3 regions of the Candidatus Aalborgicola defluviihabitans genome follow, and region 2 is predicted to be linked to each of the others. Evidence: predicted binding sites of a transcription regulator. Region 2 holds the regulator's gene; each other region holds the start of a gene.
What was found. The regulator FNR, encoded in region 2, switches genes on or off when oxygen is low (the NO sensors DNR and NnrR bind a similar motif). The targets are predictions, from matches to a motif close to TTGATNNNNATCAA.
Positions count from the first base shown of each region.

Region 1: a site for FNR is predicted at 3,736-3,749, ahead of IPI80_RS19220 (bacteriohemerythrin). Genes of this name have one in related genera too.
Region 3: a site for FNR is predicted at 3,523-3,536, ahead of IPI80_RS15095 (DUF3149 domain-containing protein). Genes of this name have one in related genera too.

Region 1 covers NZ_JADJKN010000024.1:93,981-102,068, reverse strand. Annotated here, with positions in the region: gene IPI80_RS19235 (translocation/assembly module TamB domain-containing protein) at 1-1,572, shown strand, start outside; tRNA gene IPI80_RS19230 (tRNA-Arg) at 1,600-1,674, shown strand; gene IPI80_RS19225 (radical SAM protein) at 1,934-3,121, shown strand; gene IPI80_RS19220 (bacteriohemerythrin) at 3,094-3,618, opposite strand; gene IPI80_RS19215 (ABC transporter permease) at 3,804-5,402, opposite strand; gene IPI80_RS19210 (ABC transporter ATP-binding protein) at 5,496-6,563, shown strand; gene IPI80_RS19205 (lysophospholipid acyltransferase family protein) at 6,560-7,294, opposite strand; gene IPI80_RS19200 (dihydroorotase) at 7,337-8,088, opposite strand, start outside.
Region 2 covers NZ_JADJKN010000008.1:224,826-232,913, reverse strand. Annotated here, with positions in the region: gene IPI80_RS11480 (heavy metal translocating P-type ATPase) at 1-786, shown strand, start outside; gene ccoS (cbb3-type cytochrome oxidase assembly protein CcoS) at 786-923, shown strand; gene ccoN (cytochrome-c oxidase, cbb3-type subunit I) at 1,024-2,460, shown strand; gene ccoO (cytochrome-c oxidase, cbb3-type subunit II) at 2,473-3,099, shown strand; gene IPI80_RS11460 (cbb3-type cytochrome oxidase subunit 3) at 3,117-3,260, shown strand; gene ccoP (cytochrome-c oxidase, cbb3-type subunit III) at 3,282-4,193, shown strand; gene ccoG (cytochrome c oxidase accessory protein CcoG) at 4,219-5,685, shown strand; gene IPI80_RS11445 (FixH family protein) at 5,695-5,961, shown strand; gene IPI80_RS11440 (hypothetical protein) at 5,965-6,255, shown strand; gene fnr (fumarate/nitrate reduction transcriptional regulator Fnr) at 6,252-6,971, opposite strand; gene hemN (oxygen-independent coproporphyrinogen III oxidase) at 7,172-8,088, shown strand, end outside.
Region 3 covers NZ_JADJKN010000016.1:2,926-11,013, forward strand. Annotated here, with positions in the region: partial or broken gene IPI80_RS15075 (RIO1 family regulatory kinase/ATPase) at 1-93, shown strand, start outside; gene IPI80_RS15080 (hypothetical protein) at 536-1,024, shown strand; gene IPI80_RS15085 (co-chaperone GroES) at 1,233-1,523, shown strand; gene groL (chaperonin GroEL) at 1,554-3,197, shown strand; gene IPI80_RS15095 (DUF3149 domain-containing protein) at 3,297-3,464, opposite strand; gene IPI80_RS15100 (patatin-like phospholipase family protein) at 3,595-5,505, shown strand; gene IPI80_RS15105 (hypothetical protein) at 5,510-5,842, shown strand; gene IPI80_RS15110 (protein-glutamate methylesterase/protein-glutamine glutaminase) at 5,847-6,947, opposite strand; gene cheD (chemoreceptor glutamine deamidase CheD) at 6,966-7,700, opposite strand; gene IPI80_RS15120 (CheR family methyltransferase) at 7,726-8,088, opposite strand, start outside.

The sequences.
Region 1 (8,088 bases), on a different contig from region 2:
ACGCTGGAACGCACCAGCGGCGACTTGTTGTTGCAGACCGAAGCGGGTGCCAGCAGCTTAGCCGCAGGGGTGCGCGAGGCACGTCTGGTGGTCACCGCCGAGGGCGACCAGCTAACCGCCAGCCTGCGCTGGGACAGCGAACGGGCCGGCAAGGCCCAGGCAGATTTCAACACCCGCCTGCAGCGCCAGGACAGCTCCTGGAACTGGCCCGCAGACGCAGCCGTGGGTGCCACCATCAAGGCGCAGTTGCCTCCCGTGGGAATCTGGTCTCTGCTCGCCCCGCCGGGTTGGCGACTGCGCGGCTCACTCGACGCCGACGCCGTGCTGTCGGGCACCCGCAATGCACCCCAATGGCGCGGCAACCTGGTGGCGCAGGATCTGGCCGTGCGCTCAGTGGTGGATGGACTGGATTTCAGCCAAGGGTCACTGCGCGCCACGCTAGACGGGCAGCGCCTGGACATTGACGACTTCACCCTGCTCGGTGCGGGCGGCGCCAACGGAGGCCTGCTCCGCGTCAAGGGCTCGGTCGTATGGGTACCTTCCACTGGCGGCGATACTGCAGCCAGCGCCAGTGCGTTACAGCACGTGCGCATGGAGCTGGATGCCACCGCCCTGGCTCTGCGCGTCAGCGCCCGGGCCGACCGCAACCTGGTGGTATCAGGCACGCTGACCGCGCGCCTGAATGACACCAAACTGGCCATTCGCGGCAACCTCAAGGCCGACCAGGCTCTCTTTATCCTGCCGGAAGACACCGCGCCCCGGTTGGGCGACGATGTGGTGGTGCGGGCACCCGCCGACCCACAGGCACCTGCGACAGTGGCCAAAACAACCGCCACAACCCCAGCAACCAAGAGCCCACGCGTGTTACCCGATGTGGCCATCACCCTGGACCTGGGGCCCAACTTTTTGGTGCGCGGTAGCGGACTTGTCACCCGGCTGGCTGGCAACCTGGAATTGCGCAGTGCCGGAGTCGACCTCACGCCCCGTCTCACCGGCGAGCTGGCCACGGTGGGTGGCACGTACCGGGCCTATGGCCAGCTGCTCAGCATTGAACAAGGCGTGCTCCGGTTTGCCGGCCCCTACAACAACCCGTATCTCGACATCCTGGCGATTCGTCCCAACCTGCAGCAACGCGTCGGGGTTCAGATCAGGGGAACGGCACGCTCGCCTGTGGCCCGGCTCTATGCCGAGCCCGACTTGCCCGATGCCGAAAAACTTTCGTGGCTGATTCTGGGACGCGCCGCCGCGAACGGCGGAGCAGAGACGGCCATGCTGCAACAGGCCGCACTGGCACTGCTGCGGGGCAATGGCAAGACCCCAACGGGAAGTCTGGGGGACGCCATCGGGCTGGATGAACTGTCCGTACGCGGCGGCGCCACCAGCGCCGACGCCACCACAGTGGTGCTGGGCAAGCGCCTGTCGCGTGATTTTTACGTGGCCTACGAACGCAGCCTGAGCGGCATCCTGGGCACGCTTTATATCTTTTATGACCTGTCGCGCCGCGTCACGGTCCGCGCCCAGACGGGCGAGCAAAGCGCCATCGACCTGATCTTTACGCTGCCCTACGATTGAGGCGGTGGCCCTTACAATGCAGCCAGTCTCGCTGTAGTTCAATGGATAGAACGAGTGCCTCCTAAGTGCTAGATCCTGGTTCGATTCCGGGCAGCGGGACCACCCCTCCCCGCCCTGCGGCATGCCGGGCAGAACAGCAGGTTTTGCCAGCAAATGGCACACTACAAAAACAATAGCGAAATCGCCCTATTCCACGAGGGCTAGAGGTCGGAAAAGCTTATAAGTTTCCGGCCACCGCGACCCACCCATGCCCGGCACAACCCCGACTGGGTCAAACAATGTGCAGAAACAGGCATTTGAACTGCGGATTACGGCATCCAGCGCTTACCATCGGCGCCCAACGCCTTTTGACCGCCACACCATGCACACCGAAACTCCCATCCACTTTTTGCCCGCCAAAGCCGGCCAAACGATTCCTGAATCGCACCCCAATCCCATCGTGGGCGGTCGGGTTGAGCTGCAACTGCTCACCACCCTCAAATGCAACCTGAAGTGCAGTTACTGCTCACTGGGTGTGGGCGACGTGCTGGGCTCGCAGGTGCACGTGGAATACGACATTGAGCAGTTGGTCGCATTTGTGGACAAGCACCTGCAGGGCAAAGAGGTGTACGTCACCTTCTACGGCGGCGAGCCTACGCTCAACAAGCCGCTGATGCTGGAGGTAATGCAGCGTTTTCCCAAATTCCGCTTTCAGTTGCAGACCAACGCCACGCTGATCGACCACCTGCCCGAATGGGCGCTGAACCGCCTGTCCAACGTGCTGGCCTCGATTGATGGTGGACAAGCCACCACCGACGGCTACCGGGGCAAGGGCATTTACCGCCAGGTGATCAAAAACCTGACCGAGGTGCGTGAACACATTGGCGGCTCCATCACCGCCCGCGTCACGTGGGGCAACCCCGACACCTGTTTTGAAGAGCTGGACGAACTGGTGTCTGAGGGCACGCCGTTTGACTACCTGTACTGGCAGTTTGTCGCCGACGAAATGTACGCGGGCGACTCGGTGGACAAGCGCAAAGCGGTGCTGGTGCAACTGATCGACAAATTCTTCTCCCGCACCGATGTGCTCTACCCGCTGATTCCGCTGATGGGCATGGTTCGCAACAAGCTGTTCCCCACCCGGGCACAAGAGCTGTATGCCGGGGCCACGCAATGCCGCGTCTCCACCCACCTGCTCAACGTGATGCCCAACGGCGAGATTTACCCTTGCCCGGACATGATGTACGCCCCGGCCATGAAGATGGGCGACGTCAAAACCAATTGGCTGCAAAAGAGCCCGTTACAGCAAGACCCAGCCATGCCCTGCCATAGCTGCGAGGCCTACGCCTGGTGCCGGGGCAACTGCATGAAGAACATGTACCTGGGCTATGTGAAGAACGACCTGCGCTACCGCGCCAACGTGGTGGAACCCATTTGCGACCTGATCCGCTTCATGGGTCAGGAAATCGACAAACGCAACCCGCAGGCCTGGTTTGAGCAGGCCACGCTGCCGGTGCGCAAGCAGATCATGGACTGCGCGGTTTACGAATACGTCGAAGTGATGCCCTGACCGGACTGTTTTTTGCTGCCAAACAGGCGGGCAAAGAAGCCGCTAGGCTGTGCCGCAACACGCAAAGCAGCTGCATTCTGCGCCGCATGGCTGGCATGCCATTTACCAAAACGCAGGTCGTGGGTCATGATGTGGCCGATCAGCCACTTGTTCAGGAATCGGCGCAACTCCTGTACGCGGTCTTCCGTCCAGTCGGAGCCGCTACCCAAAAAGTCGGCTACCTGTCCGGCAAACTCTTCGTGCAGCTTAAGGTGCTGTTCAAAAGCAGGGTAACCACTCTTTTCCATCATGTCCTGCTCGTTGGAAAAGTGGGTGACCACGTAATCCAGCAGCTCTTCCACCGTCTGGTCCACACTGGCCAGGTTGAGCGCCCGCACCAAGGTAAATAGGTGGCGATGCTCCTGGTCTACCTGTGCCACGCCGATCTTGAAACCGTCCCGCCATTCGATGACGAACGGGGTTTTCTTGATTTCCATTTCCTCTGCTACTGCTGCCATGGGATGTGTCCTTCTTGACTTGAGTTACCGAAAAAAGGGCTCAATTGAGTCCATGGCAAAAATGTACGCTGCAATGCAGCAGAGGGTAATCCCTGATCTTTGGTAAGTTTGCATTTGTTGAGATACATCAACAATTGCCGGGCAAAAATTGAAGCAGTTCAAGGGCGACCAGCGCCCCAATGGCACTAGCGGGCAGAAGTGCGCAAAGTGCGGTTGAGCAGGATGACCGGAATCAACCCGACCAGCACCAACGCCAGACACGGCAATGCGGCCTCGCCCAGTCGCTCATCGCGCGCCAGCTGGTACGCCACCACGGCCAGGGTATCGCTGTTGAACGGGCGCAGCACCAGGGTGGCGGGCAATTCTTTCATCACATCCACAAACACCAGTAAGGCAGCAGCAGCAACCGAGCGGCGCAGCAACGGCCAGTGCACCCGTGCCAGCGTTTGGGCGCCTGAGGCGCCCAGCATCCGGGCAGAATCGTCCAGGCTCAGCGGCAGGCGCGCGTAACCGCTTTGCAGCGATTGCAGAGCCACGGCGCAAAAACGCACCAGATAGGCCCAGACAATGCCAATCACCGTGGCGGTGACCCAGTAGCCCAGTTGCCAATCAGGCGCCCAACTCTGCAGCCAACCCACCGGCAGCAACAGGCCCACCACCACCACAGCACCGGGCACGGCATAGCCCAGGCCCGCCAGCTGGGTTGCAACGCGCGTCGTCCAATGCGCGCTGCGCCGCGCACTGAAGGCCAGCAACAACGCCACTCCCACCGCCAATGCTGCGGTGATGGCGCCCAGGCGCACGCTGTTGAGCGTCCATTCAATAAACCGGGGCCAGGGCTGCTGCGTCCACTCCGCCATCAGTGGCTTGAGCATGAACAACACTGGCGCCACAAAGCCCATCACCACGGGAAGCAGGCACAACAGCCAAACCGCCACCACACGGTGGCCCTGCAGACGCACGGCCTGGGCATCGGCCGAACCAGCGCGCGCGCCTTTGGTCACGGCAAAGCGCATGCGCCGCTGCGCCCGGCGTTCCAACCCCAGCAGCAGCGCCACCAAAATCAGCAGCAGGGTTGCCAACTGGGCTGCAGCAATGCGGTTGTCCATGGACAACCAGGCTTTGTAGATGCCTGCGGTAAAGGTCTGGATGCCAAAGTAGCTGGACACGCCAAAGTCGGCCAATGTTTCCATCAGTGCCAATGCCACCCCAGCGGCTACGGCCGGGCGCGCCAGCGGCAAAGCCACTTCGCGCAAGCGCCGGCGCAATGGTGCCCCCATCAAGCGGGCGGCTTCCATCAGGTGCACGGTGCGCTCGCCCAACGCAGTGCGGGCCAGCAGATAGACATAGGGGTAGAGGGTAAAAGTAAAAACCCACGCGGCACCCAGTACATTGCGAATTTCAGGAAATACGCGGCCTTGCAAACCGAAGACACTGCGCAGCCCGGTCTGCAGCGGACCACTGAATTGCAAAAAATCGGTATAGGCGTAGGCCACCACATAGGCCGGCATGGCCAGAGGCAGCAGCAGCGCCCATTCCCAAAAGCGACGCCCAGGAAACTCGAACAGGGTGACCGCCACGGCAGTGGACAGCCCAACCAATGCCACGCCCAGCGTCACCAGCCCACACAGCAGCAACGTGGTGCCCACGTAGTCCGGCAGCACAGTGGATGCCATTTCCCGCAGGATGGCCATGGCCGCGTCCGCACCTTCACCCATCGGAAGCCAGGCACTCACCACCGACAGGACCGGTGCCATGAGCACACCCACGAACAACAGCAGCATCCAGCGCGACACAAAGGGAAAAGACAACTTTAAGGAGGGCATGGAACCAGTGGCTCGTTCTAAATGAGAATTGTAATCATCTAAAATCCGCCTATGTTTCTGGAAGTCTCCCAACTGCAAGTGCACTACACGGGTCGCGCGCAGGCCGCCGTCGATGGGGTGTCCTTTGGCCTGCGTGCCGGCGACATCGGTGTGCTGATTGGCCCTTCCGGCTGTGGCAAGACCACTCTGCTGCGCGCGGTAGCCGGCCTGGAGACCGCCAGCGGGGGAACGATTGCGCTGGGCGTGCACGTGGTCAGCAGCGCAAGCACCCACGTGGCAGCAGAAAAGCGGCGCATCGGCATGGTGTTTCAGGACTACGCGCTGTTTCCCCATCTGGACGTGGGCCGCAACGTGGCCTTTGGCATCCACGATTGGCCCGCCGCCGAGCGCGCAGCCCGCGTTGCCGAGGTGTTGAATTGGGTGGGCCTGTCAGACTCCCAAAAGCGTCACCCGCACGAGTTGTCGGGTGGCCAGCAACAGCGTGTGGCGCTGGCGCGTGCCCTGGCACCACGGCCGCAGCTGCTGCTGCTGGACGAGCCGTTTTCCAATCTGGATGTGGACCTGCGTGAGCGCCTGGCGCACGAGGTGCGCGGTATCCTCAAGGCGGCTGGGGCGACGGCCCTGTTTGTGACCCATGACCAGCTCGAAGCCTTTGCCATTGGCGACATGATTGGAGTAATGCACGAGGGCCAACTGCACCAGTGGGACGACGCCTATTCGCTCTACCACCGCCCAGCCACGCGCTTTGTGGCGGGCTTCATCGGTCACGGCGTGTTCGCCCCGGCCACGCTGGTGAGCGTGGATGGACAAACCGTGGTGCGCACCGCCTTGGGCGAGCTTGGCAACGTCGCCGAATGCCCCCTGCCCTCAGCCTACGAATCAGGTTTGTGTGATGTGCTGCTGCGCGCCGACGATATCGTGCACGATGACGATGCCCTAGTCAAAGCCGAGATTGTGCGCAAGGCGTTTCGCGGCTCGGAATTTCTGTACACCCTGCGCCTGGCTGGCGGCCAGATCGTGCAAGCCCATGTACCCAGCCACCACGACCACCACATTGGCGAATGGATTGGCATCCGCCTCCAGGTGGACCACGTGGTCACGTTCAAGCGCGAAGGCTAACTGCGCAAATTAGTAATGGTGGTGCGCAGATCGCTTGCCCAAGCGCGGCGGTCGCGGCCCTGGGCCAACTCCGGTGTACCGAACTGCACAACCGCCTGCACGTTGTCCGCGCACAAGGTGCGCCAGAGTGACTGCAGCAAGGTATCGTCGCCCACATAGCAGGGCGCAAAGCTGATGGCACCGCTAGACCCATCCACAAACTGCAGCGCCACGGGTTGCACCGGTGCATCGGCCAAGATGGCCGCTTGCAACAGGTTGCCGTGAAAGGGCAACAGGGTGCTGCCGTCGCCCGTAGTGCCTTCCGGAAAGATGCCCAGCACATCGCCGTCGCGCAGACAGTGGGCCATTTGGTGCACCAACCGCATGGCATCGCGCCGGGACTCGCGGGTGATGTAGAGCGTGCCCGCCGCATTGGCCAGCGTCGCCACCAGCGGCCAGCGACCCACTTCGTCTTTGGACACAAAGCGGCAGTGGCGGGCCGCGTGGACCACCACAATATCCAGCCACGAGATGTGATTGGCCGCCAGCAGCATCGGGCCAATGGCCGGTGGGCTACCTTTTACTACCAATGTGATAGCTATGCAGGCAAGCATTTCGAGGGCCCACGCCTGAATTCGTGCATGGCGTTTGTCAGGAGAGAGGCGCGGAAAAACCAGCACGATGGTGCCCAAGCCCACCAGGATGTGCCAGACCACTCGCAACAGCCGCCAGCACGCGCGCAGGCGCATCACACCATCGCTCCGCCCGTCAACGGCGCCCGGCCCGCTCCTGCATCAGCCGCCGTAGGCAAGATGTCCGCCCACCAGCGTAGCCCGCACGCGCCCAGGCAACTCGTAGCCACCAAAGGGTGTGTGCTGGCCCTGGCTGCGCAGGGCCGATGGCTCCACCACCCAGGCAGCCTGGGGATCGAACACGCAAATGTCGGCTTCAGCCCCGACCTGCAGGCGCCCGACACTGGCCGCCAAGGGGCCAAATGCCGAACCCACCACGGCAGCGGGCTGGCTGGTCACCGTGGCCAGCGCCCGGCCCAGGGGAATGGCCGCGTCTTGCGCCCACTTGAGGGTCAGGCTCAGCAGCAACTCCAACCCGGTGGCGCCCGGTTCAGCCTCTGCAAACGGCAAGGCCTTGGCGTCTTCGTCCACCGGGGTGTGGTCGGACACCAGCGCGTCAATGGTGCCGTCGGCCAGACCAGCGCGCAGCGCGTCGCGGTCACGCTGCTGGCGTAGCGGCGGATTCAGGCGCATGCGGCTGTCAAAGTAGCCAATATCCACATCGGTGAGGTTCAGGGAGTTGATGCTGACGTCGCAGGTGATGGGCAGCCCTTCGGCCTTGGCCTGGCGCACCAGCGCGACACCCGCTGCGCTGGAGAGGCGGCACAGGTGCACGCGCGCGCTGGTGGAACGCACCAGCTCAAAAATAGTGTGCAGGGCAATGGTCTCCGCCGCTACCGGCACGCCAGAGAGGCCCATGCGTGTGGCCAGCGGCCCACTGGCCGCCACGCCCTTGCCCAAGTACAGCTCCTGCG
Region 2 (8,088 bases):
AAATCGGGTGGCGTTGGGGCCAGCAACCCTTGGGAATGCGCAGCCGTAACTGAACATTCGGGGCAGGGTGTTAGCGGGCAAGCACGGAACAGCCGACATTCCGGTAGTGACGGCACTGTTAGCTTGCGGCTGGGTTCTGCACGCTTTTGTGGCGTTGAGGTGCAGCAAGTGGGTGTTGCTGGCTTAAGTGCCTATTTGGCAGATGAAAAGGGCTGGTTCGCCACCTTTGAGCTGAAAGAAGATCTGCGCCCTGAGGCCGCAGCAGCGGTGGCGGCCTTGGCTGCAAATGGGGTGGCGGTGCATATGCTCTCTGGCGATACCGTTGATTCTGTGGCACGGGTGGCGGCTCAGGCTGGCATTGTGCATGCGCAAGGGGGCTGTTCTCCGGATGATAAATTGGTTTTCATGCGAACTTTGCAGTCACAGGGACACCACGTGGCCATGGTAGGCGATGGGCTCAACGACGGGCCGGTGCTGGCCGGAGCTGACGTTTCCTTCACGTTTGGCCGTTCGGTACCTTTGGCGCAGTCCAAGGCTGACTTTGTGATTTTGGGCGAGCAACTGATGAGTGTTGTACAGGCACTGGCGCTTTCCCGCCGAACCATGTCGATCGTACGGCAAAATCTATGGTGGGCGTTGCTGTACAACGCGGCCTGCGTGCCGTTGGCCGTGGTGGGATTGTTGCCTGCCTGGCTGGCTGGCTTGGGCATGGCGACCAGTTCTTTGCTGGTGGTGCTCAACGCCTTGCGGTTGGCCCGCGCCCCATCCCTTAAAAAGGTTTTGTGATGGATATTCTGTATTTGTTGATTCCGCTATCTGTTGTCCTGGTATTTTTTATATTGGGCGGTCTGTGGTGGGCCATCAACAGGGGGCAGTTCGAGGATATTGAGGCCGAAGGTGAAAGGATACTGAAAGATTCTTAATTAATATTAAGAACTTTCAGCAGGCTTTGACATTGATCAACCCGATTGACCGTTTTGGCGTGGACACTTCGCACTAGATTTAATAAGAGAAGAGGTAAAAATGGCATTTGCAAATCAACAACAAACTGTATACAACGATACCGTTGTGCGGCAGTTTGCCATCATGACGGTGGTTTGGGGCGTGGTCGGCATGTTGGTTGGCGTCATCATCGCCGCCCAGCTCGCTTGGCCTGAACTGAACTTCGGTATTCCATGGCTTTCGTATGGACGACTGCGCCCGTTGCACACCAATGCCGTGATTTTTGCGTTTGGCGGGTGCGGCTTGTTCGCTGCGGCCTACTACGTGGTGCAGCGTACCTGCCAGGTTCGCCTGTTTGGTGACAAGCTCTCTGCCTTTACCTTTTGGGGCTGGCAGCTGGTGATTCTGTCGGCAGTTGTTTCTTTGCCGCTGGGTTTCACCCAGGCTAAAGAGTACGCTGAGCTGGAGTGGCCCATCGACATTTTGATCACCTTTGTTTGGGTGTCATTTGCCATCGTTTTCTTTGGCACCATCGGTACCCGCAAGGTCAAGCACATTTACGTCGCCAACTGGTTCTTTGGCGCGTTCATTCTTGCTGTGGCTATTCTGCACTTGGTCAACAGCGCCGCTATTCCCGCCGGTTTCATGAAGTCCTACTCGGCCTATGCCGGTGTGCAGGATGCCATGGTGCAATGGTGGTACGGCCACAATGCGGTGGGTTTCTTCCTGACCGCCGGCTTCCTGGGCATGATGTACTACTTCATTCCCAAGCAGGCAGGCCGTCCTGTCTATAGCTACCGTCTGTCCATCGTTCACTTCTGGGCGCTGATCTTTACCTACATGTGGGCGGGCCCTCACCACCTGCATTACACCGCGTTGCCTGACTGGACCCAGTCCGTTGGCATGGTGTTCTCCCTGATTCTTCTGGCCCCCAGCTGGGGCGGCATGATCAACGGCATCATGACTCTCTCGGGTGCCTGGCACAAGCTGCGCGATGACCCCATCCTGCGCTTCCTGATCGTGTCGCTGTCGTTCTACGGCATGTCCACCTTCGAAGGCCCCATGATGTCCATCAAGACCGTCAACGCCCTGAGCCACTACACCGACTGGACCGTAGGCCACGTGCACTCGGGCGCTCTGGGCTGGGTGGGTCTGGTGACCATGGGTTCCATGTACTACCTGATTCCCAGGCTGTTCGGGCAGAAGCAGATGCACAGCGTCAAGGCCATTGAAGTCCACTTCTGGACCGCAACCATCGGTATCGTGATCTATATCGCTGCCATGTGGATTGCCGGTGTGATGCAGGGCCTGATGTGGCGCGCTATCAATGCGGACGGCACACTGACCTATACCTTTGTTGAATCGGTAAAGGCTACCTATCCGTTCTACGTTCTGCGTTTGTGTGGTGGTCTGTTGTACTTGTCCGGCATGATCATCATGCTGTGGAACACGCTGAAGACGGCTACGGCCGGCCGTGCGGTGAACGTCACCATTCCAGCCGTTGCTGCACACGCATAAAAGGGTATCAACATGGCAAATCAAAATACAAAATCCGGGCTGTCACATGAAGCCATTGAGACGAACAACTTCTTGATGATCGTTCTCATTTTGGTGGTGTTGCTGGTAGGCGGCATGGTGGAAATCGTTCCGCTGTTCTTCCAGAAGTCCACCACAGAGCCGATCAAGGGTGTCCTACCCTATACCGCGCTGCAATTGGCTGGTCGTGACATCTATGTACGTGAAGGTTGCTACAACTGCCACTCGCAAATGATTCGCCCCTTCCGTGCTGAAACCCTGCGTTACGGTCACTATTCTGTGGCGGGCGAGTCGGTGTACGACCACCCGTTTCAGTGGGGCAGCAAACGTACCGGCCCGGATCTGGCCCGCGTGGGCGGCAAGTACAGCGATGAATGGCACCACACCCACTTGAACAATCCACGTGACGTCGTTCCGGAATCCAACATGCCTGCCTACCCCTGGCTGGAAAAGACCCCGGCGGATGCCGATGTCATGCCGACCCACATGAAGGCGCTGCGCGTCGTGGGCGTTCCCTATACCGACGAGCAAATCAACAAGGCCGTGGAAGACGTCAAGGGCAAGACTGAACTCGAAGCCCTGGTTGCCTATCTGCAGGTCCTGGGTCTGGCACTCAAGTAAACACCAAGGAGTTGAATATGGACTTTGATGTCAACACCCTGCGGTCGCTAGCTACTGTGACCAGCTTTGTTACGTTTATCGGCATTGTGTGGTGGGCGTGGTCCAAGCGGCGCGCATCCGACTTCTCGGAAGCCGCCAACCTGCCTTTCGAGCAGGACTGACCCCGTCATTAAGGATTTGAAATGAGCGACTTTACAAGCAACTTCTGGTCGGTCTATGTGACCGGCATCACGCTGGTGAGCATTCTTGCCTGCGCGCTTCTGCTGTGGTTCAGCGGCAAGGCCAAGGCCATGACCGCAAGCGACAACAGCACCGGGCACGTATGGGATGAAGACCTGCGTGAAATGAACAATCCCCTGCCGCGCTGGTGGGTGTGGCTGTTCATCATCACCATCGTGTTCGCCGTTGTGTACCTAGTGTTGTATCCTGGTCTGGGCACCTTTACCGGCAGTACCAAGTGGACCTCCATCGGACAGTATGACGCCGAGGTTGCCAAAGGCAATGCTGAGGTGGCACCGCTATATGCCAAGTTTGCGGCGATGCCCATCGAAGAAGTGTCGCGTGACCCGCAGGCCCACGCCATTGGCGAGCGTTTGTTCATGAACAATTGCTCCCAGTGCCATGGCTCTGATGCGCGCGGCTCCAAGGGATTTCCGAATCTGACAGATAAGGATTGGCTTCACGGTGGTTCTCCGGAAAACATCACGGAGACCATCACCAAGGGTCGTATGGGCGTTATGCCTCCCATGGCTGCAGCCGTGGGCACAGCTGACGATGTCAAGAATGTGGCCAATTACGTGTTGAGCCTGTCCAACAGTCCGCACGACTCGGTTCGTGCCGAGTTGGGCAAGTCCAAGTTTGTGGTGTGTGCTGCCTGCCACGGAACGGACGGCAAGGGCAATCAGGCTTTGGGTGCTCCCAACCTGACTGACAACATCTGGCTGCACGGCTTCGGCGAAGCTGCCATTATGGCCATGGTCAACAACGGTAAGGTCAACCAGATGCCCGCACAAGAGGAACGTCTGACCGAAGGTCAAATTCGGGTGTTGGCGGCGTATGTTTGGGGCTATTCGAACAACGCCAAGGCTAACTAAACGTTCGTAGCGAAAGCATCAAATTTTGAACGACAGGGCATTACCGCCGCGCAAGATCATTCCGATCGTATCCGCCACGGGTAAGGGGGGAACGCCCCCTGCCGACGATGACGATGGGGTGATGGTCTCGCTGTACGAAGCCCGCCAAAAAATCTACCCGCGCAGCGTAGCGGGATTTTTTTCCAACTGGCGATGGGGCATGGTGTTCCTGACCCAGCTGATCTTTTATGGCCTTCCCTGGCTGGAATGGGGCCAGCGCCAGGCTGTGCTGTTTGATCTGGGGGCGCGCCGCTTCTACATTTTCGGCCTTGTCCTGTATCCCCAGGATTTCATCTACCTGACCGGTATTTTGGTCATTTCGGCCTTGGCGTTGTTTCTTTTTACGGCAGTGGCCGGGCGCTTGTGGTGCGGTTACGCCTGTCCGCAAACCGTCTATACAGAAATATTCCTATGGTTGGAAAAGTTCACAGAAGGCGACCGCTCCGCCCGTATGCGCCGTGATAGCGGCCCGTGGACCAAAGACAAGATCCTGCGCAAGGTTTCCAAGCACGCACTGTGGCTTGGAGTGGGCTTGTGGACGGGACTGACGTTTGTTGGCTACTTCACCCCGATCAAGGAACTGGCAGGTGCGGTGGTGCACTGGCAGCTGGGCTCGTGGGAGGTTTTCTGGTTTCTTTTCTACAGCTTTGCCACTTATGGCAATGCAGGTTTCATGCGTGAGCTGGTGTGCAAGCACATGTGCCCGTATGCGCGTTTTCAAAGCGCCATGTTCGATCGCGATACCCTTATCGTCACCTACGATGAAGCGCGCGGTGAACCCCGGGGAGCCCGTTCCCGAAAGGCTGACCCGGCCAAACTTAACCTGGGTGCCTGCGTGGATTGCAGCCTGTGTGTGCAGGTTTGCCCTACCGGCATTGATATCCGCAAGGGCCTGCAATACGAGTGCATAGGCTGTGGTGCCTGTGCCGACGTGTGTGACACGGTCATGGACAAGTTGGGTTACGCCCGTGGGTTGGTCAAATATTCCACGCAGAATGCCATTACCCAAAATTGGACGCGGGGCCAGACTTTGCGCCATGTGCTGCGCCCCCGTGTGTTGATCTATTCCGGCATTTTGGCCGCCATCGTTGTGGCCATGGTCGTGAGCCTGACGTTGCGCACGCCATTCAAGGTGGATGTGGTGCGTGACCGTGGTGTGCTGGCCCGAATTGTGGAGGGCGGGCGGATCGAAAATGTGTACCGCTTGCAGATCATGAATGCTACGGAATCCGAGCAGCGTTTTACCATTGCCGCCGACGGGCTGCCCGGGCTGGTTGTGGTGACAGAGGGTGACGTTGTGGTAGAGCCCACACAATCCCGTTGGACAGCAGTGCGCGTGCAAGCGCCGTATGATGCAGCACCTGCGGGTTCACACACGATTCATTTCCAGATATCTGGCCAGGGTTCCACTGGCCAGGTGACTGAAAAATCAGTTTTTATTGTTCCTCGCTAAGGAAAATTTATGTCTCAATCCGCACCAACTCCCGCAACGCCCTGGTGGAAATTCGGGCATGTCTGGATGGTGATTGCCGGCCCCGCGCTGGTGGTCGTTGCCTCCTTTTACACGTTTTACCTGGCAGCGTCGGGCAAGGACCCGGTGATTGACGAAAATTATTACCAAAAAGGCTTGGAAATCAACAAGACACTGGAAGGCAACCCGGCCAGCCTGGCGCCCGCCATGCAGGCGCGCAATCATGCCGCCACCGGTGTCAATACTCCTCAAAGGTAAGCCATGTTGCAACAACGATTGATGTGGATAATTTGGCCAGCGTTCCTGATGGCCGGGGTGCTGGAGATGCTGGTCTTTGGCATGGTTGACCCGCAAGATGTGCATTGGTTTGGCATGCCATTGGATTGGTCCCGGCAGGGTACCTACACGATTGCATTCTTTGTCTTCTGGGCCATCATGGTTGTGTCAAGCGGACTGACGAGTCTGCTGTCCATGTCGCCTTTTGAGGTGAACCGCTGCCCTCTGACTCCCACGCAGCGTCCGGACGGCTGCCCCAAGCAGGAATCCTGCTAGCCACCCATCTTGGTATTGACGATTTCGCGCAGCGCATCGGTACTCAGGATGCGCACATGGCGCTGCTTCACTTCAATGATGCCGTCATCTACAAACTTGGAGAATGTGCGGCTCACGGTCTCCAGTTTCAATCCTAGATAGCTGCCAATTTCTTCGCGTGTCATGCGCAGCACCAATTCATGTTGAGAGAATCCCCGGGCGTGCAGGCGTTGCACCAAATTCAACAGGAAGGCTGCCAGACGTTCTTCTGCGCGCATGCTGCCCAGCAGCAGCATGACACCGTTTTCACGGACGATTTCGCGGCTCATGATCTTGTGAACATGGCGCTGCAAGGCGTTGACTTCCCGTGAGAGTTCTTCGATACGGTCAAACGGCATGACGCAGACTTCCGCGTCTTCCAGGGCCACCGCATCGCAGGTGTGGTGGTCGTTGACGATACCGTCCAGGCCAATAACCTCGCCAGCCATCTGAAAACCCGTTACCTGGTCGCGTCCATCTTCAGACGCCACGCAGGTTTTGAAGAAGCCGGTACGAATCGCATACAAGCTGGTGAACTTTTCACCGTTACGAAACAGGGTGGTGCCACGCTTGATCTTGCGCCGACTGGCCACCACATCTTCAATACGATCCATCTCCGCGGAGGTCAAACCCATGGGCATGCACAACTCGCGCAAATTGCAGTTGGAACACGCGACCTTGATGGTTTGTGCAATCAATGGAGCCACTTTACTTGCGCCCTTGACGGCGGGTTGAGTCTTGGTTTCGGGGCAGAGTAGAGGTGCGGGTTGTTGATCGAGCATAGCGTGCGCCAAAATCTGGACCCCCTCAGTTTACCCACTTTAGTTGTTCTTGATTCAAATCAAGCGGACCGTGGAGGAAATGCTGCAAAGTTGGGCCCGTTTTGTCCGGAGTTTTCATGAGCGTGCCAGTTCAAATCGTTCCCGAAGAATTGTTGAGTCGATTCGATGTGCCTGGTCCCCGATACACATCCTTTCCAACGGCTGACCGTTTTGTCGAGGCTTTCACGACCGACGATTATGTGCAGGCACTAACCCAGCGCCGCACGGGCCTGGCCGCCCGCTCCCGGCCACTTTCGCTGTATGTGCACATTCCGTTTTGCGAATCTCTGTGCTACTACTGTGCTTGCAACAAAATCATCACCAAGCACCACGAAAAGGCTGCATCGTATCTGAGTTACCTCAGCCGCGAGGTAGACCTGCATACCCAATACATCGGCCAGGGTCAGACCATCAGTCAGTTGCATTTGGGTGGTGGCAGCCCGACATTTCTGCGCGACGATGAATTGCGCGAGTTGATGGCCATGTTGCGGCGCAACTTCACCCTGGCGCCAGGCGGTGAATATTCCATAGAAATTGATCCACGGACGGTAGATGCCGCCCGACTGGACACCCTGACGGAACTCGGTTTCAACCGACTGAGTTTTGGTGTGCAAGACTTCGACCCCGCTGTGCAAAAGGCGGTGCACCGGGTGCAACCGGCCGAGCAGGTGTTCGCACTGATCGACGCCGCGCGCAAACGCGGCTTTGACTCCATCAACATTGATTTAATTTATGGCCTGCCGCGCCAGACGCCTGAGTCATTTGCCCGCACGTTGGAGCAGGTCAACCAGTTGCGGCCAGACCGCATTGCGCTCTATGCCTACGCCCATTTGCCCGAGCGCTTCAAACCCCAGCGGCGCATTGATGCGCAGACGCTGCCCAACGCGGCGGCCAAGGTGGCCATGCTGTCGCGTTCCCTGGTGTCCTTTTTGTCGGCGGGCTACGTGTACGTGGGTATGGACCACTTTGCGCTGCCTGACGATGCATTGGCCAT
Region 3 (8,088 bases), on a different contig from region 2:
GTGCAGCCAGCAGGGCCCGTCGATCTGGATGGGGTCATTCGTGAAATTGACGATGCCCTGGATGAAGAAGCCATGGCCTTTCGCCGTGTTCAGGACTTGCCCTGTTTCGCTCACATGAGTCACCTTGCCGGCCAAATACTCGGCCGCGACGATGCCGCCCTTGACCAGTTCAAAGTAGTCAATCACGTTCCAACTATCAAAGATCACAGTCTTGTTGCTCAGGCCAGTGGCGCTGACGTCATAGCGCAGCACCTGCGACAGGCCAACGAAGGTGGGTGGATTGGCCCCGATGTACAACTGCTTGTTGTGAAACTTCAGCCCGTTTGCCGTGCAAAACGGGAATTTGTGAAACTCCTTTTCTTCAGCCACGGCAAACCGACCCGACAAGGTGATGCGCCAAACGGCACCAGCACTGAGCAAGGTGGTGTTGGCGTAGTACAGGTGTCCGGCGCCATCTGAGGCCAGGCTGTTGGGGAAGCCCTTGTCATGAAGGGCCGCAATCTCCGTCATCGTCGCCGCGCTGGAGGCCAGGTCCATGGCCAGCAAGTGTTTGGGCGCCGATGGCATCAAGGTGTTTTCTGCGCAGGTCGCGTACAGGGTGTTGGCGTATTCAGTCAGCCCGGTGAAAAAGCAGGCCGTCGTTGACGCATTGCTGAATTGCGTTGGCACCTTGACGGCTGATTTGATGCCGCCCGTGGTCTTGATCTCAAACAGTGCACCGTTGGTTGATACAAAGGTACGGCCCGCCGAAGTTTGCACTGCGTTTTCCGCTTTGGGCAATGCTGTGACTTGGGCGACTTGTGTGGTCGCTGCACCTGCCACCGCCGTTGTCAGTGCCAAAGCGGCACCCGTGGCAGCAGTCCTCCATGTCGAAATTTGTCGTACTTGCATTCGTCGTCTCATTGATCTTGTTGCCGACCCTGTCCGTGGCTGGCTGTACGGAACAGATGGATGTGATCTGTTGAATGCAATGTATTTCTGTGGGGCGTGTCTGTTTATTGGTGGTGATACGAATATCACTTGATGATGCGAGATGGCAGTACCTGCAAACCCACATTACTTGCAATTTTTTGCCAGCCTCTTATAGAATCATTAGCACTCGATCCTGATGAGTGCTAACAAGGCTGTGCGAACGGTCGGTTAGACCATCGGGTTCGCTATGAAAAGTGAAGTGAGCGTGTGCTTACTTCTGTTTTTGTTCAACCGATGTCTCACTATAGACAGGAGTAACGATGAAATTGCGTCCTCTGCACGATCGCGTGATCGTCAAGCGTTTGGAAAACGAAACCAAGACCGCCCTGGGCATCATCATCCCCGACAACGCCGCTGAAAAGCCTGATCAAGGCGAAATCCTGGCCGTCGGTCCTGGCAAGCGCAACGACAAGGGTGACTTCGTCGCCCTGAACGTGGCTGTGGGTGACCGCGTCCTGTTCGGCAAGTACTCTGGCCAGACCGTCAAGGTCGACGGCGAAGAGCTGCTGGTGATGCGTGAAGAAGACCTGTTCGCTGTGGTGAACAAGTAAACCCCTACATACTGAATTCGGAGAATACAAATGGCAGCAAAAGACGTCGTCTTCGGCGGTGAAGCACGTGCTCGCATGGTCGAGGGTGTGAACATCCTGGCCAACGCAGTCAAAGTGACCCTGGGCCCTAAGGGCCGTAACGTGGTTCTGGAGCGCTCGTTCGGCGCCCCTACCGTGACCAAGGACGGTGTGTCCGTGGCCAAGGAAGTCGAACTGAAAGACAAGCTGCAGAACATGGGCGCTCAGATGGTCAAGGAAGTTGCTTCCAAGACTTCTGACAACGCTGGTGACGGCACCACCACTGCTACCGTGCTGGCTCAAGCCATCGTGCGCGAAGGCATGAAGTACGTGGCCGCTGGCATGAACCCCATGGACCTGAAGCGCGGTATCGACAAGGCTGTTGCAGCCCTGATCACCGAGCTGAAGAAGCAATCCAAGCCCACCACCACCTCCAAGGAAATCGCTCAAGTTGGCACCATCTCTGCCAACTCTGATTCCGACGTCGGCGAAATCATCGCCAACGCCATGGACAAGGTCGGCAAGGAAGGCGTCATCACCGTTGAAGACGGCAAGAGCCTGAACAACGAGCTGGACGTTGTCGAAGGTATGCAATTCGACCGCGGCTACCTGTCGCCTTACTTCATCAACAACCCAGAGAAGCAAGCCGCTCTGTTGGACAACCCTTTCGTGCTGCTGTACGACAAGAAGATCTCCAACATCCGTGACCTGCTGCCTACCCTGGAGCAAGTTGCCAAGGCTGGCCGCCCACTGCTGATCATTGCTGAAGAAGTCGACGGCGAAGCCCTGGCTACTTTGGTCGTGAACACCATCCGCGGCATCCTGAAGGTTGTGGCTGTGAAGGCTCCTGGCTTCGGCGACCGCCGCAAGGCCATGCTGGAAGACATCGCCATCCTGACTGGCGGCAAGGTCATCGCTGAAGAAGTCGGCATGGCTTTGGACAAGGTCACTCTGGCTGACCTGGGTCAAGCCAAGCGCGTTGAAGTGGGCAAGGAAAACACCACCATCATCGACGGCGCTGGTGAAGCTGCTGACATCGAAGCTCGCGTCAAGCAAATCCGCATCCAGATCGAAGAAGCCACCAGCGACTACGATCGTGAAAAGATGCAAGAGCGCGTGGCCAAGTTGGCTGGCGGCGTTGCCGTGATCAAGGTTGGCGCTGCCACCGAAGTCGAAATGAAGGAAAAGAAGGCCCGCGTTGAAGACGCCCTGCACGCTACTCGCGCTGCTGTGGAAGAAGGCGTGGTTCCTGGCGGTGGCGTGGCTCTGCTGCGTGCCAAGCAAGCTGCTGGCACCATCAAGGGTGACAACGCTGACCAAGACGCTGGCATCAAGCTGGTGCTCAAGGCCATCGAAGCCCCTCTGCGCGAAATCGTGGGCAACGCCGGTGGCGAGCCTTCGGTTGTTGTGAACGCCGTGCTGAGCGGTTCGGGCACCTACGGCTTCAACGCTGCCAACGACACCTACGGCGACATGATCGAAATGGGCATCCTGGATCCAACCAAGGTGACCCGTACAGCTCTGCAAAACGCCGCTTCGGTGTCTTCGCTGATGCTGACCACCGAGTGCATGATCTCGGAATCGCCTAAGGACGACGCTCCTGCCGGTATGCCTGACATGGGCGGCATGGGTGGTATGGGCGGCATGGGCATGTAATGCTCATCAGAAAGCGGCGAAAGCCGCTTTCGCCCAGCGTGCCAAAGCGCTAACGAAAAAGCCTCCCGATGGGAGGCTTTTTTCATGGGCGAAGGGGATTCAAGCCTTGGCTTTGGCTCGCAGTTCGCGCTCATGGGCTTCGGTGTCTTCCTTGACGTGACGCGCTACGAAACGAGCGATGTAACCCAGCATGGCGAACATGAAGGCAAGGCCAGCCAAGCTCATCAGGCCGTAGTCAGTGGTCAGGAAGTCTTTCAAAGCTTGCATCGTTGTGCTCCAGCGGTCTAATTAAGTGCTATCTGACTCCTAAAGCTGCAGGCACATCCTGATTCAAATCAAGTTTCGTGACGCTGCGCGTTGTCCCTGGAAGGGGACTTTGAGCAGGCACAATGTTCAGATGAATCCCGTGTCCCGATTCCTGTTGTCTGGAGTGTTGTTGGCCTGTGCACTCGGTGGGTCAGGCGCGAGTCATGCCCAAGCACGGCCCAAAATCGGATTGGTTCTGTCAGGTGGTGGGGCCCGAGGACTGGCCCACGTCGGGGTGCTCAAAGTGCTGGAACGTGAACGCATTCCGGTGGATGTGGTTGCTGGCACCTCCATGGGTGCGATCGTGGGGGGCTTGTATGCCAGTGGCCTGTCCGCCCAGGATGTCGAGGCCGAAGTCCTCAAGCTGGACTGGAACAATGTGTTCGCCACCCGGGTGGATCGGCGCGATTTGTCTCAGCGCCGCAAAGAGCAAGACTTTGAGGTCTCACCTCTGATTGAAATCGGTATCGGAGCGGATGGTTTGAGGGCACCCCTGGGTTCGGTATCCAGTCGTGGCCTGGAGGCGCATTTGCGGCGCCTGACCTTGTCGGCCCGTCAGGTCAAAGATTTTGATCAGTTGCCCACGCCGTTTCGCGCCGTGTCCACCGACATGGAGTCTGGCCAAGCCGTGATCATGCACGATGGCGATTTGGCCACGGCACTGCGATCGAGCATGTCGGTGCCGGGGGTGTTTTCTCCCTTGGAGGTCAACGGCCGTATCCTGGGCGATGGTGGTCTGGTCAACAACACGCCAGTGGATGTGGCCAGGTCGATGGGGGCGCAGCGCCTGATCGTGGTCAACATCGGCACGCCTTTGTCCAAGCGTGAGACATTGAATTCGCTCACAGGCGTGACCAGTCAGATGATCAACATCCTGACTGAGCAAAACGTGCAGCAAAGTCTGCGCTTGATGCATGCGGATGATGTGTTGATTGCGCCAGAGTTGGATGGCCTGACGGCGGCGGATTTCGACAAGGCTCGCGAGTTCATGCTGCGTGGTGAGTTGCAGGCAGAAGCCTTGGTGCTGCGCATGCAAGACCTCAAGCTCAGTGAGACTGAGTACGAGGCTTGGAAAGCGCTGCGCAAGCAGCGTGAGGCCACGCCAGCCCCCTTGGCCTTCGTGAATTTTGAAGGCTCCAAATTGACGCAACCGCAGGTTCGATCGGATGTCTTGTCCAGTCAGCCGGGTGACGTGTTTGATTTGGCCAAGGCTGAACGAGACATCACGGTGTTGGCCGCCACGGGTGACTATCAACGCACCGATTACCGCCTTGTTCGTACACCCGCAGGGGAGGGCTTGGTTTTTGACCTGGAAGACAAGCCCTGGGGGCCGGATTACCTGCAAATGGGCTTGGACTTCAGTGCCGACAACCAGGGCCGCAGTGCGTTCAATTTGAAGCTGGTGCACAACCGCCATTGGCTGGATTCACACGGCAGTGAGTGGCGCAATTTTTTGCGTTTGGGAACGTCCCCTGCACTTGGCACGGAGTGGTATCGCCCGATGGAGTGGCGTTTGCCAGATGGGCTCAGCGGGTTCATTGCCGCATCGGCCGTGACGCAGCGGCGCACCTTGTCATACTTTGAGGACCCCAATGGTGCGCTCAGTGCCAGCATCGACCGCAGTTCAACCGGAGGCGCTTTAGAAGCCGGTGTGAACTGGCGTGAGCTGGGTGAATGGCGTCTGGGTTGGATCGATGAGTCGTGGCGTGATGACCCTACATTGATCTCAGCCCAATCCCAGGCGCTGTCCGGCAGCCGTCGTTGGCGGGAGCAAGGCTGGCGCGTGCGCATGGTGTTTGATCAGTTGGACCATGCGTACTTCCCAACAGGTGGCTGGCGCCTGGAAGGGCGTTGGATGCAAGGCAAGAGCTTGTCTCGTGATGACGTGCAGACCGGCTATGCCCGTGATGGCGAAATGCGGTACATGGACTTGCAAGGGCAGTTTGCGCGATCGTGGGGAACCCACACCCTGCAAGGGTACGGGCATTCTGGCCTTGTCTGACGGTGTGCAACGTCAGGTCCCGCGTTGGGGCTTGGGTGGCTTTCAGCAACTGTCGGGCTACACGCCATTCCAAGTCAGTGGCGCGCAATTGGCTCTGGTCAGGCTGGGCTATCAGATTCGGGTGACAGACCTGGCTTTGACGCGTGGCGTGTTTGTGGGCGCCAGCGTTGAAGTGGGCAATGCCTGGGATCGCCCTCAAGACGTTTGGCACGGTGCCAAACGCAAGGGCTTGAGTCTGTATCTTGGGGCCGATACGGCCTTTGGGCCGGTGTACACAGCGGTGGCGACCAGCCCCGGTGTGGGGCCGACCTTGATGCTGTTTGTGGGCCGCCCCTGAAAACTCAAACGCGGCTGAGTGCCTGGCCCACGGTGGCGCGCAGATGATCCACCACGTGGTTGGCGATCTTGTTCAAAGGCAGGACCTCTTGAACGGCGCCCGCAGCAATCGCTTCACGCGGCATGCCAAACACGACGCAGCTGGCTTCGTCTTGGGCCACGCAGTAGGCGCCCGCATCACGCATTTCGCGCATGGCCTTGGCACCGTCGGCGCCCATGCCTGTCAGCATGATGCCCAGGGCGTTGGGGCCCACCACACGTGCGGCTGATTTGAACAGCACCTCCACGCTGGGCTTGTGGCGGTTCACGGGCTCGCCATCTTGCACACGGGCGATGTAGTTGGCGCCTGATCGTTCCACACTCAAGTGCAAACCACCTGGGGCAATGTAGGCATGCCCCGGCAAAATCCGCTCGCCGTCTTGCGCTTCTTTGACGCTGATCTTGCACAGGCTGTCCAGGCGCGCCGCGTAGTTGCGGGTGAAGCCGGGTGGCATGTGCTGTGTGATCACCACGCCAGGGAAGTCCGCAGGCAAGGCCATCAACACTTCCTTGGTGGCTTCGGTGCCACCCGTGGAGGCACCAATGAACACCAGCTTTTCTGTCGACAGGCGGCCCATCGTGGCCCCGCCAGTGGGTTTGACGGCAGGGGCACCGGGCGCCGTGGCTGTTGCCGCGTTTGGCGCAGGCGCATGCAAGCGATTGATACGTGCTTTGGATGCAATCCGGATCTTGTCGGTGATGTCATCGGCCAGTTGGCGCAAGCCATCGGCCACGCCAATTTTGGGTTTGGCGACAAAGTCGATGGCACCCAATTCGAGCGCCTTCAACGTGACATCGGCGCCGCGCTCGGTCAGTGTGGACACCATCACCACCGGCATCGGGCGCAGGCGCATCAGCTTGGATAAGAAGTCGATGCCATCCATGCGGGGCATTTCTACGTCCAAGGTGATGACGTCCGGGTTCATGTTGCGAATCATCTCGCGGGCGACCAGGGGGTCCGCCGCTGCGGCAATGCATTCCATGTCCGGCTGTCGGTTGATGATCTCTGTCAGCATGCTGCGAACCAGTGCTGAATCGTCCACCACGATCACGCGTGTTTTGGCCATGGTGTCTCTCCTTAATAATCAGAACAAATCGATGGAACCGCCACCCGTCGAAGCCGGCGCCACCTTTTGTGCGGCGATGCGTTCTTGCTGAACGATGGCGTCCGGATTGGTCGGGGCCAGGCGCTTGACCATGGCTTTGCCGCTATGCGGGAAGAAACACACTTTGCGTGGGTAGATTTCCAGCACATCCTTCGATACAACTGGGATGCGTTCGGTTTTGAGGTACTCCATCACGAAGGCGGTATTGCGCTCGCCCACGTTGATGCTGTTCATGCCGCTGATCACTGCGCCGCCACCAAATACCTTGGCTTCCAGCGTCATGCGCGATGCGCCCATCTTGAGCATTTCGTTGATCAGCAATTCCATCGCGTACGAGCCGTAGCGGCCGGAATCACTGGCGCCGCCACCGTTGTCGGGCAGCATGAAGTGGTTCATGCCGCCAATCTTGGCTTGGCGGTCCCACAGGCAGGTGGCAATGCACGAGCCCAGCGTGGTCATGATCAACACGTCTTCGTTGAATACGAAGTACTCACCGGGCAGCACCTTCACAGCTTCAGCCTGAAAGTGCGCGTCGTAAAAGAAGAACGAGGCCTCACCCGGTTTCGGGATGCGGACCTTCAAACGCTCCAGCCGGTCACGGCGGGCGTTCAAGCCAGAGCTGGCCAAGATCCCGCCCGTTGGGGAGCCTGCCAGTGCGCTAGCGGCCAAGCCCCCTGCGGGGCGGGCGGTGCTCAAAGAGGAGGTGCTGATCATGTCTGTCCCTTGTCTCCTGGCTTATTCAAACCCGGTCGTAAACCGTCTTCCCGCGTAGCTGGAAGAGGTCGCGCGACTCTGTGAAATTCTCGGAATGCCCCACAAACAACATGCCCTGGGGTTTCATGACTTTGTGAATGCGCTCCAGCACCTTGCGCTGCGTGGGGGCATCGAAATAGATCATCACGTTGCGGCAAAACACGATGTCAAAGGGCTCGCCCAATTGCCATTGCGTCTGCATCAAATTGAAGGGGCGGAACTCGACCATGCGGGCCAGCTCTGGCTTGACTCGGATGGAGCCTGAGTTATTGCCTTTGCCGCGCAAAAAGAAAGTGCGCAAGCGCTGGGCATCCAGGCCTCGGGTGTTGGCGTCATAGACGCCACGTGA